One region of the Nocardia wallacei genome, then DNA from elsewhere that is predicted to be linked to it. Evidence: riboswitches for the same ligand, from Rfam matches in the RefSeq annotation. Region 1 holds a riboswitch; the other holds the start of a gene.
The links. A riboswitch is a leader RNA that binds a small molecule or an ion and turns the genes downstream of it on or off. The one in region 1 is predicted to bind cyclic di-AMP.
Positions count from the first base shown of each region.

Region 1 (6,541 bases):
GACTCGCGGACCGAACCGGTCGACTGCGCGTCGGAGCGGGCCGTCTACACGGTGATGTCCACCTCGCCCACCCGCGCCGACTGCGGCCGCGAATATTCCTCCTACGAGGAGACCTTCCACGGCGGCACCACGGCGTTTCTGTGCCTGGCACCGAATCTCAAACCCGGCAGCTGCTATCACCAGGACCGCGACACCGGCTTCGCCTACGCGGACTGCGCGTCCGCGGCGGCGACGGTCCGGGTGGTCGCGCGGATCGACGGGCGCCACGACTCGTCGCTGTGCGACCCGAGCGCGACCTACCTGTTGCTGTCCGAGCCGAAAACCACGTTCTGCATGGTCAATCCGAAGGCCTGAGCGGGCCGCCTACTGGTCCACCAGCGCCACCGAGGCGATGCGGTGCAGCACGAAATGGCGGACCGATCCGGTCACCGGATCCAGCGCGTCCAGCTGCCCGCCCGCCACTTGCAACGGCTCCACCACCCGCTGACTGGCGACACCCTGGGCATCGACGTAACCGATGTGCACCGGCCGCCGCACCCGCGCCGCCAATTGCAGCAGGGCCATGGTGGCGGCCGTGCTGTTGCGGCTGCCGTCCGACCGGACCGCCTGCCCCGATCGAGCCTGTGCCGCCTTCTCCCCGGCACGCAGCTCACCCACCAGCAGCCGCAGTTGCGCACTGCTGGGCGGGGTGGGCCGCCACGCCTGCCGGGCATTGGTCCGGGCCGGGATGCGCGCGCCGCGCGGACGCAGGTCGACGATCGTGCCCGACGAATCCTCGCCCGCCGGAGCGAAACCCGCGGCGCGCAACTGGTCGAGCACCTCGCCGAGCGAGGCCTGCGAGATTGCCACGGTCGGGGCGACCGCGCGCAGCGCCAGCCGCTCGGCGACCGGGGTGGCCAGCACCTCGGCGAGCAGCGCCGGGTCCTCGCTGCGCACGAACGACTGCGCCATCCCGGCGCGCAATCGGCCGTGGCGGCGCGCGACATCATCGATCAGATAGGTCAGCGACTGCGGCACCGGGGTGCGCGAGTGCGCCGCGAACAGCTGATGCAGTTCGGCCGCCGTCATCCCGGCGTCGAGCGCCCGCCGCACCGACGACTCGCCGATCCGGTAGACCGTCGCGGCGCCCGCGGATTCGACATCGGCCACCAGTGCGATGCGGCTCTGCAGATCCGCCACCAGCGGCCCCGGTGCGACGATCGTCAGATCCGCCTGCACCAGTACATGATCCACCGGGTCGGGCAGAGCGGACTCCATCTCGGCCTCGGCGTCGGAGGTGCTGCCGTGCAGCAGGGCGCGTCCCGCCGAGGTGAGGGCGCCGCGCCCGATCAGCCCGAGGGCGCTCGCTTCCGCCAGGGTGCGCTCGACCGCCTCGGTGCGGAAATGCCTGCGCCAGCGCGGTTGCCGCCACGCCAGCACCCGGGCGATATCCGGCGGTGATACGGCGGCCCCGGGCGGCTGCTCGGCCAGCAGCGCCAGCACGGCCCGCCGATCCCGGATCGCGTGCACATTGCGCAGCTCGAGCGAGAGCGCGGCCAGCGGTTTGTCGTTCGCGTCGCGGCCGCCGATCATCCACGGGAACCGATCCAGCTCCAGCCACGCCTGGGCGAGGACGGTCCAGCGCCGGGCCGCCGGGCCGTCCAGCCAGCCGTCCGCGGCCGCGGTGGGAGCCCAGTAGTCGTCGACGGGGTCGCCCGGCGGCGGTGGTTCGGGAGTGCCCTTGTCCAGCAGGCGCGCCGCCGCCAGCACCTCCACCAGCAGGCCCACCCGGCTCTCCTCGATTCCGGTGGCCTTGGTGATGCGCCGCAGCTCGCGCACGCCCAGACCGCCCGAGCGCAGCGCCGGCGCGGGCGCCTGCGCCAGCACCTCGATGATGTCGGCGCAGTGCCGCAGCAGTTCGCCGGTCTCGGTCGCGGCGGCCGCGTTGGTGTCGGCCGCGGTGTGCTTGTCGAGTTCGGGCCGCGGTGGCTTCAGGGCGTGCGGGTCGGTGACCGGTTCGCGGCGTAGCACCTGGCCCACCGCGGGCGGTAGTTCGACGGTCTCCTTGTCGACCCAGTCGAGCAGCCGCGCCGCCAGCAGACGCTGGATCGGCCGGTCCGGCGGCGTGCCCGGCGCGGCGTCGCGAGTGCGTCCCCGCGGCCCGGTGGTCGCCAGTTTGTCCAGCAGTGCCCGTTCGGGGGAGCCGATTCCGGACAGGGCCGCAACGATTTCCGGTTCGGTGAGCGCGTCGGGGATCTCGGTGGTGCTGCCGAGTGGCCACGGCAGCGCGTCCTTGGCGGCGGCCACCAGGTACAGCTCGGCGGTGCCCCACGCGAGGGCGCGGGCGGTCAGCCGATCGACGGCGGCGTCGACGGCGGCCCGCGCCACCCGGTCACCCAGCAACTCGTGCAGGCGGGCGCGGGGGAGCGGGGTGGTGTGCCGATCCGGGACCGCCGCGTGGTGCACGGCCAGGGTCTCGATCACCGCGAAATCGAGGGTGTCGAGTTCGTCGGTGGCGCGCAGCACCGAGGCGCGCTGCTCGGCGCGGGCGGCCAGCACCGACATCGAGGACGGCAGCGGCACCGCCAGATCGGGCCGCAGCTCGAGCAGCGTCACCAACTCGTCGTCCGAGCGGGCGGCCAGCCAATCGGCCAGCGACGCGACGTCGACGGAACCGGTGGCTGTCGTGGAGTGCTCGTCCCCGGCCCGGGGTGCGTCGTCGGTCGTGGTCATCCCATCCAGCGTACGGCCGGGCGCGGTGCGCCGCTGGGCCGCCGTCACACAGCGCCGCGGCGGCCGGACACGACCGCTCGGTTCCATGCCAGAATTGGGCCGTGGTGAACAAATCGAAGAAACCTTATGTCGACAACGGCTGGCCGCAGGTCGCCAATGGCGACCACGCGGTGACCGAACTCTCGTCGACCCGTTCCGGTGGGCTCTCGCCCTACGGGGAGGACACCGAATTTCCGGTGCCTGCCGAAGAGGTGCCCTACGTGCACCCGCACACGGTCATCAACCGCTGACCGATCGACGACAAGGCCCCCGTACCGTGCCGGTGCGGGGGCCTTGTTGTAAGGATTCGGGCCGTAAAGGGTTCGGGGAACGCTCAGTTGGGCAGCAGGCCCTTGTTCGCCTCGAAGAAGTCGACCACCTGCGGGTCGAGCTTGACGCCGTTGGCCTTCGCGGCGTTCAGCACGTCGAGGGCGGGCTGGGGCACCTGGATGCCCTGCGACTGCGCGACGGCGATGGCCTTGTCGACGGCCTGGAAGACTTCCTGGCTGCGGTCGGCGGGCGCCTGGGTCTGCTGCGGGGCCGCCTCGCTCTGGGCCGTGGGGCTCCAGTGCGGCGTCTGCCGGGCGGGGGCCGGAGCGGTGCGCTCCTCGGCGGCGCCGTTCAGCCCGAGACGGGACGAGCAGGACGGCCACGCGCCCCAGCCCTGGGAGGCGAGGACCTTCTCGGCGACGGCGATCTGCTGCTCGCGGCTGGCCTGGTTGGCGGCCGGGGCGTACTCGGTGCCGCCGTGCGCGGCCCAGGTGCCCTGCGAGAACTGCAGTCCACCCTGGTACCCGTTACCGGTGTTGATCCCCCAGTTGCCGCCGGACTCGCACTGCGCGAGTTTGTCCCACTCCTGGTCGGGTGCCGCGGCGGCGTTCCCGGCGAGAGCGATACCCGCGCCGCCCACGATCGCGCCCGTGACGGCGACCTTGGCGACGGTGCGGCCGGTGTTGGTCGGCTTGCGATGGCGTCCACTCATATCGGGTCGTCTTCCTCTCGTACGCGCCTGCGAGGTGAGCTGTCGGGTTCGGACTGAGAGGCCGTCCGGTCCCGGTGCACCTCGCGGTGCGGTGGGACTTCACCCCAAGGAACCGATCGGTGGCGAACGGTCCCGCTTCCCTGCGTAGGGAACGTGGGTTCCCCGCCCTCGCCCCTGCTTCCGTCGGGGTCCGTACCCGCGGGGCGAGGCTCGGTGCGGCGGGCCGGTGGTTCCGGGACTGCTCCCGGCTGCGTTAGACCGTACGACGATTGCCGCGAAAAATCACCATTTGGTAACCGGCGTGTATGGCCGGGTCTCGGTCCGCCGCAACGCCTTCCGTATCGCGTCTGCGCTGGTGAGTGCGGCGTGTCACGGTGATGCATCGGCCGTGACCGTCCCGTGACCCTTCCGTGATGTGATGAGAATCACATGTGTAGCGCGATAACGAACTGGGCAAATACCGGACGGCTACCGTGACCGGCGGCCGGACCAGAGCGCGAAGACCACCGCGAGCAGCAGTCCCAGCGGCGTTCCGATCATCGCGACCAGGTACAGCCACAGTCCGGGCTCGCCGTCGGACACGATCGGTGTGAGGAAAATGGCGACGACGGCCAGCACGCCGATCGCGAACAGACCCAGGGCCGCGTACAGGAGCGGATCGCCGGAACGGCGCGGGGAGGACTCGGGCATTACTGCACCGTAAAACTGGTGTGCTCGGCGGATCGGCACCGGGGTAGACTCGATGCCAATCGCGTCCTGCATAGCTGTGTAGGGCGCGTTCTTTTCGCACGCAGACGAGTCCCGGAATCGATTCCGGGACAAAGGTTGTGCCCGGGAGGTCCGGGCATCGATGACGAACGGGTGAGCGCAGTGCCGACCGGCAGGGTGAAGTGGTACGACGTCGAAAAGGGCTTCGGCTTCCTTTCCCAGGACGAGGGTGAGGACGTCTATGTTCGGTCGTCTGCGTTGCCCAAAGGTGTCGAGGCGTTGAAGCCCGGGCAACGAGTCGAGTTCGGGATGGCGGCCGGGCGGCGCGGTCCGCAGGCGCTGAGCCTGAAGCTCCTGGAGCCGCCGCCCTCCGTGCGCGGCGGTCAGGCGCGCAAGGAGCCCGCCGCGCATCCCCGCCAGGCGCCCGACGACCTGCACGGCATGATCGAGGACATGATCACGCTGCTGGAGGCGAAGGTGCAGCCGGATCTGCGCAGGGGCAAGTACCCCGATCGCAAGACGGCCCAGCGCATCGCCGAGGTGGTGCGGGGCGTCGCCCGCGAGCTGGATCAGTAATCCCGGCGCCGCGTGTTCGCGGGCCTGCGGCTCGCGTCGGAGCGGCCGCGAGGTCGTGCCGAGAGGTTGTGGGGGCAGGCGCTTTTCAGGCGGTTCGGATGGACCAGGCCTGGTACGGGGCGAAGGATTCGGCGCCGGTCTCGTCCCGGGTGGGGACGACCAGTTGGACTTCCACGCCTGCCAGGCGCAGGTCCGGTTCGGGGTGGGAGGGGACGGTGATCGCGAGCGTGCCCTCGGGGTAGTCGCGGTAGGAGGCGAGGCGTTGCACCGCGGTGCCGTCGGGCAGGTCGTACTCGAGCACCATCACCCAGGGGGCATCGGCGATGTGGCGGGGCAGCGAAAGTTGCAGGGGCGCACCGGCTGGGGTGGGCAGGGTGACCGTGGTGGCGCCCTCGCGGCAGTTCAGGCCGAGCTGGCCGCTCGCGTCGGACTGCGTCACCTCGCAGAAGCGGTACGGCGGCACGGTGGCGGCGGTGCCGTGCGCGTAGGCGGTGATCTCCGGGTCCGGCTCGTCGGCATTGCGGACCGCCACGGCCACCACGGCGGCGACGGCGACCACCACCACGAGTACCGCAGCCGCCGCCAGCGCGAGGATCGTGCGGGTACCGAGCTTGGGCATGGCGTATTTCCTGTCGGCTCGTCGGGTCAGTTCGAGGTGGCGGGGCGGGCCGAATCGCCGGACAGGCCGGGAACTTCCTGTTTCGCGTGTTGCGGCCGGTTGCCGCCCCAGCCGGGCAGCAGCGAGTGACCACGGTAGCTCACGTAGGTCTGGATCAATCCGATCGCGAGTACCGCGGTGACGACGGCGAAACCCTTCCAGTACACGGTCGGCAGCAGCACGCCGCCCGCGCCGCCGATCACCCACGCCAATTGCAGCACCGTCTCCGAACGGCCGAAACCGGAGGCGATCGACTCCGGCGGCAGGTCGTCCTGGATCGACGCGTCCAGCGACACCTTCGCCAGCGCGCTCGCGCCGGACGCCACCAGCGCCGCGGCCGCCGCGCCCAGCAGATTGTCGAGCAGCGTCGCGAACAGGGCGACGATCGTGCACGCGGCCGTGCAGGTCACGACGATCAGGGCCGGGCGGCCCAGCTTCATCCGAGCGCCCGAGGCATTGCCGACGAAGTTGCCGACCGCGGCCGCCGCGCCGACCACACCCAGCATCGCCGCCTGCTGCACCGGGCGGTGCTCGGTCGATTTGGCGACGAAGGCCACGTAGAAGGTGAGGAAGCCGGTCAGCACCCGGACCGTGCCGTTGCCCCACAGCCCGGTCACCACCGCCCGGCCCAGCGGCTGACGGCGGCGGCTCGGTTTCACCGGCTGCCCGTCGCGCGACACCGCGGTGCGGGCGTCCTTCTTGTGGTAGCCCAGCGTCGCGGGCACCTCGCCCTCGGTGACCTCCACCCAGGACGGGATCCGCAGGCTCAGATACGCGCCGGCGGCGGCGATCAGCGCCGCGAACACCAGCGCGCCCGGCGATCCGGCCACCGCCGCGACCACACCGGCCACCGCGCCGGCGCCGAG
Region 1 is NZ_AP023396.1:687,266-693,806, forward strand. It holds gene NWFMUON74_RS03220 (LppU/SCO3897 family protein) at 1-354, shown strand, start outside; gene NWFMUON74_RS03225 (helicase-associated domain-containing protein) at 364-2,712, opposite strand; gene NWFMUON74_RS03230 (hypothetical protein) at 2,814-3,002, shown strand; gene NWFMUON74_RS03235 (transglycosylase family protein) at 3,086-3,733, opposite strand; cyclic di-AMP (ydaO/yuaA leader) riboswitch at 3,743-3,929, opposite strand; gene NWFMUON74_RS03240 (hypothetical protein) at 4,202-4,423, opposite strand; gene NWFMUON74_RS03245 (cold-shock protein) at 4,604-5,017, shown strand; gene NWFMUON74_RS03250 (DUF2771 domain-containing protein) at 5,103-5,636, opposite strand; gene NWFMUON74_RS03255 (MFS transporter) at 5,663-6,541, opposite strand, start outside.

Region 2 (6,541 bases), 790 kb from region 1:
ACTAGGAACGGTCCGGTCCTAGAACTTCGTGAGGTCTTTCTACAACAATCTCCGTACTTCGCTAGATATCCGTAGAAATACTCGACGACCGCTGCCGCCCGCGGGCGCTGCGTCCGTATGCCGTGATCGCCGCGCGGGTCGCTCAGGTGCTGACGCTGCGCAGGTACCGTCCGAAATGCGGGACCGTGAAGCCGATGGTGCCGCGCTCGGCGGAGTAGATCAGCCCCTTCTTGATCAGCCCGTCGCGGGCCGGTGACAGCGAGGCGGGCTTGCGGCCCAGCTCCTTGGCCACCGCCGCGGTGGCCACCGGGCCGTCGTCGCCGGACAGATCGGCCATGGCGCGCATGTACTCTCGCTCGGCGGGGGTGGCCCGCTCGTACCGCGAGCCGAAGAAGCCGACCGCCAGTTCCTCCTCGGCGGCGGGCGCGGCCAGCTCGACGTCCTCGGCGCCGATCGGGCTCTGTGCCGCCACATCCCAGGTCGCCTTGCCGTAGGCCTGCACGAAGTACGGGTAGCCGTCGGCCTTGTGGTACAGCACGTCCAGCGCCGCCTCGGTGAACTTCACCTGCTCTCGTTCGGCGGGTGCGATCAGGGCCAGATCGGCGGCCTCGCGGTCCAGCCGGTCGATCCGGTGGTAGCCGAACAGTCGCTCGGAGTAGCTCTTCGACGCCGACAGCACCGCGGGCAGATGCGGCAGGCCCGCGCCCACCACGATCAGCGGCGCCGCCTCCTGGCTCAGCTCGTGGCACGCGCCGCAGATGGCGGAGATGTCGGCCGGGCCGAGGTCCTGCATCTCATCGATGAAGATCGCGATGCCGACGCCGCTGTCCTGCGCCAGCTGACCGGCCTCCATCAGCAGCTCCACCAGATCGATCTCGATGTCGCCGGAATCCGCGCGCCCCGTGACGGCCGGGACGTCGATGCCGGGCTGCCAGCGCTCGCGCATGCCCTTGTCGGCCGTGGCGCGCAGGGCGAATGCCTTCAGGATCCCCAGGAAGTCGTCCACCATCTCCTGATTGCGGTGCGCCACGGCCACCTGCCGCACCGCCATGTGCAGCGCGGAGGCCAGCGGCCGGCGCAGCTCCTGGTCGGGCCGGGCCTCCAATTTGCCGGTGCCCCAACCGCGCGAGCGGGCGATGGAGCGAAGCTGGTTGAGCAGAACCGTCTTTCCGACGCCGCGCAGCCCGGTGAGCATCACACTGCGTTCGGGACGTCCGCGCGAGACGCGCTCGAGCACGACATCGAAGGTGTCGAGTTGCTTGGCGCGTCCGGCCAGTTCGGGCGGTCGCTGACCGGCGCCGGGGGCATACGGATTCCGCACGGGGTCCATGCCCGAACACCGTAGCGGGTCGTGACCAGATTCTCGTGGCATCTACCGAAAGCCCTAGAGATAGCTATCGTCCGGCATGCAGGCCCCGCGAGCGGGTACCTACGCTGGAGAACGTCACGAAACCGGTCCCAGCGCAGGGAGAGTCATGTCGGAGGAAGCCGCCCCCACCGTGGTCGAGGTCGTCGAATCCTGGAACGTGCCCGAGAACGCTCCGGTGGCCACCCGCATCCGCCGCAACATCGTGTCGGCGATCGAGCAGGGTCTCGACGATCCGCAGTTGGTCGCCGATCTCGCGGTCGGCCCGCTGGTGATAGCGCTGGGCCGGCTGGAGGTCGAACTGGCCGAGGCGCGCGAGCGGATCACGGCACTGGAGCGCGCGCTGGAGCGGTAACGCCGGCGCTTCTCGGTTCGATAACACCGTCGCAGGCCGTGATGCCGAGTCGTTATCACCGGCCCGAACACGCGAAATCGGAAGCTGGGCTGGCGGTTCGCGGACGCGGCCGAACACGCTGCGCTGTGGGGTGGACAACACGGCGCGCTCGTCGTAATCTCTTCGTGACCCGATGGAGGCAGTCGCTTCGCAGGCGAGGCGGCCCATCGAGTTACCGCCTAATCGGTGGTCGGGTGGGCAGCCCGATCATCGAGCCGGGGACCCAGGTTTGTGGGGTGAATCCCTTTCGGTCACAAGGCCGATCGGGTAGGGCCGAACTTCCCGGCCCGAACCCGTCAGCTAACCCGGTCGGTGGGTGGGCAGGAAGAAACAGGAGACTCAGCTCGGTGGGTAAACACAGCTTGCAGCGGGAATCTCGGCTCCCGAATTCCGTGAAGGGTGCGCTGGTTTTCGGCGCCGTCGCCGCTTCCACTGGTGCTATGCCGGCCATTTCGGCGCAGGCAGCGACCATCAATGTCCCCGGCTTCGGCAACTTCGACGTGCCGCTCGGCCCCGAGTACGACCAGCAGGTGGCCCAGGCCAACCAGGCCCTCGCCGATCACGCCGACGAGATCAAGGGCTTCCAGCAGTCCCTGGCGGCCCCGCAGGCGATGGCGCCCGGACCGGCCATGCCCGGCCTGTTCGACCAGCAGAAGCCGAGCACCAACGGCGATATCGCCCTCGACGCCGCACGCAGCAAGATCGGCGCCCAGTATGTCTGGGGCGGCAACGGCCCCAACGGCTTCGACTGCTCCGGCCTGGTGAAGTGGGCCTACAAGCAGGCCGGAATCGACCTGCCGCGCACCAGCTTCGAGCAGTCGCACGTCGGCAAGCCGGTCGCCTACCAGGACCTGCAGCCCGGCGATCTGATCATCCAGAACGGCGGCGGCCACGTGGCCATGTACGCCGGCGACGGTAAGATCCTGCACGCGCCGCAGGCCGGTGAGCCCGTCGAGTACTCGAACCTGAACCCCGACTCGATCGTCACCGCACGTCGCGTCGCCTGACCTGTTGCCTCGCTCCGCCCGCGCGTAACCTTCTGAACGTATGCGCGCGGAAACGGATCAGACACTCGGCACCGCCCGGATCGATTCCTGGGTGTGGGCGGTGCGGTTGTTCAAAACTCGATCGGCGGCCGCGACGGCCTGCCGAGCCGGGCACGTCCGCGTCAACGGCGTCGCGGTCAAACCCGCTCATCAGATCAAACCCGGCGACGAAGTGCGCGTCCGAGTGCACGGCGTAGAACGCATCGTCATCGTGGAACGAGTCATCGCCAAGCGCGTGGGCGCGGCGATCGCCGCCCAATGCCTGATCGACAAGTCTCCGCCCCCGCCTGCCCCGGAAATTCTCGCCACCATGCCGCGCCGCGATCGCGGCTCCGGCCGCCCCACCAAACGCGAACGCCGCGAAACCGACCGCCTACTCGGCCGCGCCCCGGACTGAGCAGCGCCCGTCCCGAGGCGAATCGCGGTGGCGAGTGGTGCGGAGGTCTTCTGCCGGTGCTGTGCTCAGGGCAGCGGCTGCCGGACGGCCGGGCAGGGCGGTGCTGTCGCCTGCGGCGCGGCGTGGTCGAGTCGAGTGTGGCGGGATCGTATTGCGCAGGCGTGCCGCCATCGGTGAGGTGTCGCCGGTCGGGGTGTAGTCCACGGCCAGCAGGGCCGGGGTGCGGTGGGCGAGGGCGACGGACAGCACGGCCGTGCCGCGCGCCACGTCGAAGGGCGTCACACCGGCGCGCCGCCAGCGCGCGTCCGTCGTGGGTGTGACCGGGCCTGATATCCAATGGCCCCAGCCGATACTGCGCACCCGGTCGTCGACGCGGTTGCGCGCGAGCGCGTCGAGGGCGGCGTGCGCGGCGGCGTCGGCGGCCTGCCCGGGAGCCCCGAGCGCACCGGTGGCCGAGGAGGACAGCAGCACGAAATCGATCGGGTCCGCCGCCGTCAGATCGATCAGATGGCGGGCCGCACCGGCCCTGGGCTCGAACAGTTCCGCCAGCAGACCCGGTGTCACAGTGGCGAATTCGGCATCGCGGCGGACTCCGGCCGCGTGCACCGCACCCCGGATGGTGGAGCCGCAGGCACGGATGTCGAACAGGGCGTTGGCCAGATCGGCGCGATCGGTGACGTCGCAGCGGACCACGACGATCCGGTCGTCCAGGCCGTCGAGCAGCTGCGGCAGCGGGCGCGGGGTGCGGGTGAGCACCACCAGGTCCCGGGCGCCGGCGTCGAGCAGCCAGCGCGCGGCCACCGAGCCGAGCGTGCCGAGACCACCGGTCACCACATAGGTACCCTCGGGCCGCACGCCGATCGGCTCGGGCACGCGGGGTGCGGTCCGGAACCTCCGCGCGCTGACCGTGTGCTCGAAGACCCGAACCTCCTGCGGCCCAGCGGGTTCCAGCACCAGATCCGCCACCTGCGCCGGGTCGTCGTCGGAGGTCCAGATCAGTCGGGTAGGAACCGGCGACTCCAATTGCAGGGACCGGACCAGACCGGCGATCGCGTGCTGCGTCAGGGAGGCCCGATCGGTCAGCACCACCGTCAAGGTGGCGACCGCCGCGCTGCCCTGCAGCCGTTGCAGCACATCCAACGCCCCGGCGACCCCGGTCGTCACCGGCCCCGGCAACTCCGGTGTCGCCCACACCAGCGCCACCGCCGTCGGGACAGCGTGATCGGCCAGCATCGACGCCACGATCGGTCCGGCATCCACCGGCTCCCGCGTAATCCGCAGCGCCGGTATCCGCCGGCTCAGATGCGCCTCGAGCCCCGCCGCCGCCGCGGACTCCCCCACCACAAGCCCCTGGTAGAACGGCGGATCCGCCGGAAGGGCCCGATCCGGCCGATCCACCGGCACCCAGCACTCCTCGGTCAGAATCGACGCCGCCCACTCGGTGGCCGTAGCCACCGTGGGGTCGTATACGGCCGTCTCCGGAAGAGCGCCCGTGAGCTCCGCGGCAACTCTCGGCGCATCGCTGCTGTCAACGGCGTGCTCCGGTGCCGCGGTACGTGGGTTCGCGAGCAGCCACTCGTATCCCGTTGCCGGAGAAGGCTTCTCCGTGCGCGTGTCGGCGTCGCCCGGATCATGGTCCGGGGCCGCTGCCGCGAGCCGGCCACACGCGTAGAGCCGGGCGACCGCCTCGAGGAACGACTCGGCCTCGTTGTCGCCGACCACGAGGGGATAGGTCGAGTCGGTGAAGGCCGGGTTGTCGCGGACGATGGAGGCGAGTGTCGGGTCGGGAGCGATCTCCACGACCGTAGACATGCCGTGCGCGGCGGCCGCATCCAGTGCCGAGGCGAATTCGACCGCACCGGAGGCGTTCTCGGCCCAATAGTCGGCTGTCAGGTCGGCCGTGGTGATGACGCGACCGCGTCGCACGGTCGAGTAGACGGGTACGCGGGGCGCGCGCGGCGCCATCCCCTCGAGCTGAGAGGCGAACTCCGACACGCCGTCTCGGCCGGCTCGGGTATGAGTCAGGGAGTCCACGGCGCTGAGCCGGGCGGGTAGTCCCCGCCGCCGCGCCCGCCGCACCAGCGTCTCGACATACCGCGGAACGCCGGTCACCACCACCGAGCGCGGCCCGTCCACCGTCGCGATCGAGACCGCCGAACGCATCGGCTCCACCAGCCGCCGCACCTCCTCGGCCGCCGCCTGCACCACGGCGGCGGCTCCCGGATCCGCACGCCGCGCCAGCGTGTGCCCGCGGGTGGTCACCACCCGTGCGCCGTCGGCCGGTGTCAGCGCACCGCTCACCACCGCGGCCGCGATCTCGCCCGCCCCGTGTCCCAGCACCGCATCGGCCCGAATCCCCCACTCCCGCACCAGTTCCGCGAGCGCGAGCTGGTAGACGTACAGCGCCGGTTGCACGGAATCCGCCGTCGCCAGGCTCTTCGCGAACCCGTGCCGTGGCGTCCACACCCGACGGCCCCCGGCCCGCACCACCGCCTCCGCCCCCGCGTCCAGCGCCCGCGCGAACACCGGATAGCGCGCCGCGAGTGCCCGCCCCATCCGTACGTGCTCCCCGCCCGGCCCGGGAAACAGAAACAACACCCCGCCGCGAGAACCAGCCGCACCACTCATCGGCGTACCCCGGCGGACACCCGGCCTCGACCGCGGCCTCCCAGCGCACCCGGCGGCACCGCACGGCAGGCGTCACTCGCCTGCGACCACTTCCGGGACGGCACACCGTCCGGGAAACCATCACGCGCGGCCAGGAGTACTCCCGCGGAGCGAACCACCCTGTGCGACAGCACGTATCGCCGTCCTTGCGCGCGATGGCGCCGCGCCCGAACCGATCCCGGTTGCGCGCGCCCCGGCGTGGATCCGGCTTCATCCGCAGGTGTGTGCCGGAACGCGTTGTACGGCAAAGCAAGTAGTCGGCATCGGACGCTGCCGCCGCCCGAGCACCGGTGGCCCCGGGGCGGCGCGGCCCGCCGAATCCCGGCGATATCCGCCGGTGGCTGGTGGGTGCGCGGTTGTCGCTGTGGCCCCGCGGGGCCGGGCGGAGGCTCCGTCATGGCGTCGCGTAAGGCTCGATCGTCTTGCTCTGACCCATGTGGGTGCTCCCTCCCGCATCCGGTGGAGATCACCGGCTGTCAGGTGTCCCCCGGCGATTATGCCGAGAACTTGCCCTGCGGAGAAGAGGCTTACGGGGCGTCGCGCCGATCGAATAACGTGGCGCTGTGGACCAACCGACCATCCAGCCGGATCTCGCCGCCGGGCGACCCGCTGCCGTACACGCCTTGGCCGACTGCTGTTCCGCGTTGTTCGCGACCCCGCGTCGCCTGTTG
Region 2 is NZ_AP023396.1:7,731,643-7,738,183, reverse strand. It holds gene NWFMUON74_RS34755 (AAA family ATPase) at 143-1,330, opposite strand; gene NWFMUON74_RS34750 (hypothetical protein) at 1,476-1,721, shown strand; cyclic di-AMP (ydaO/yuaA leader) riboswitch at 1,927-2,090, shown strand; gene NWFMUON74_RS36465 (C40 family peptidase) at 2,201-2,767, shown strand; gene NWFMUON74_RS34740 (RNA-binding S4 domain-containing protein) at 2,808-3,203, shown strand; gene NWFMUON74_RS34735 (SDR family NAD(P)-dependent oxidoreductase) at 3,180-5,831, opposite strand; gene NWFMUON74_RS34730 (MBL fold metallo-hydrolase) at 6,434-6,541, shown strand, end outside.
Region 2: another riboswitch for cyclic di-AMP. It lies ahead of NWFMUON74_RS36465 (C40 family peptidase); the one in region 1 lies ahead of NWFMUON74_RS03235 (transglycosylase family protein).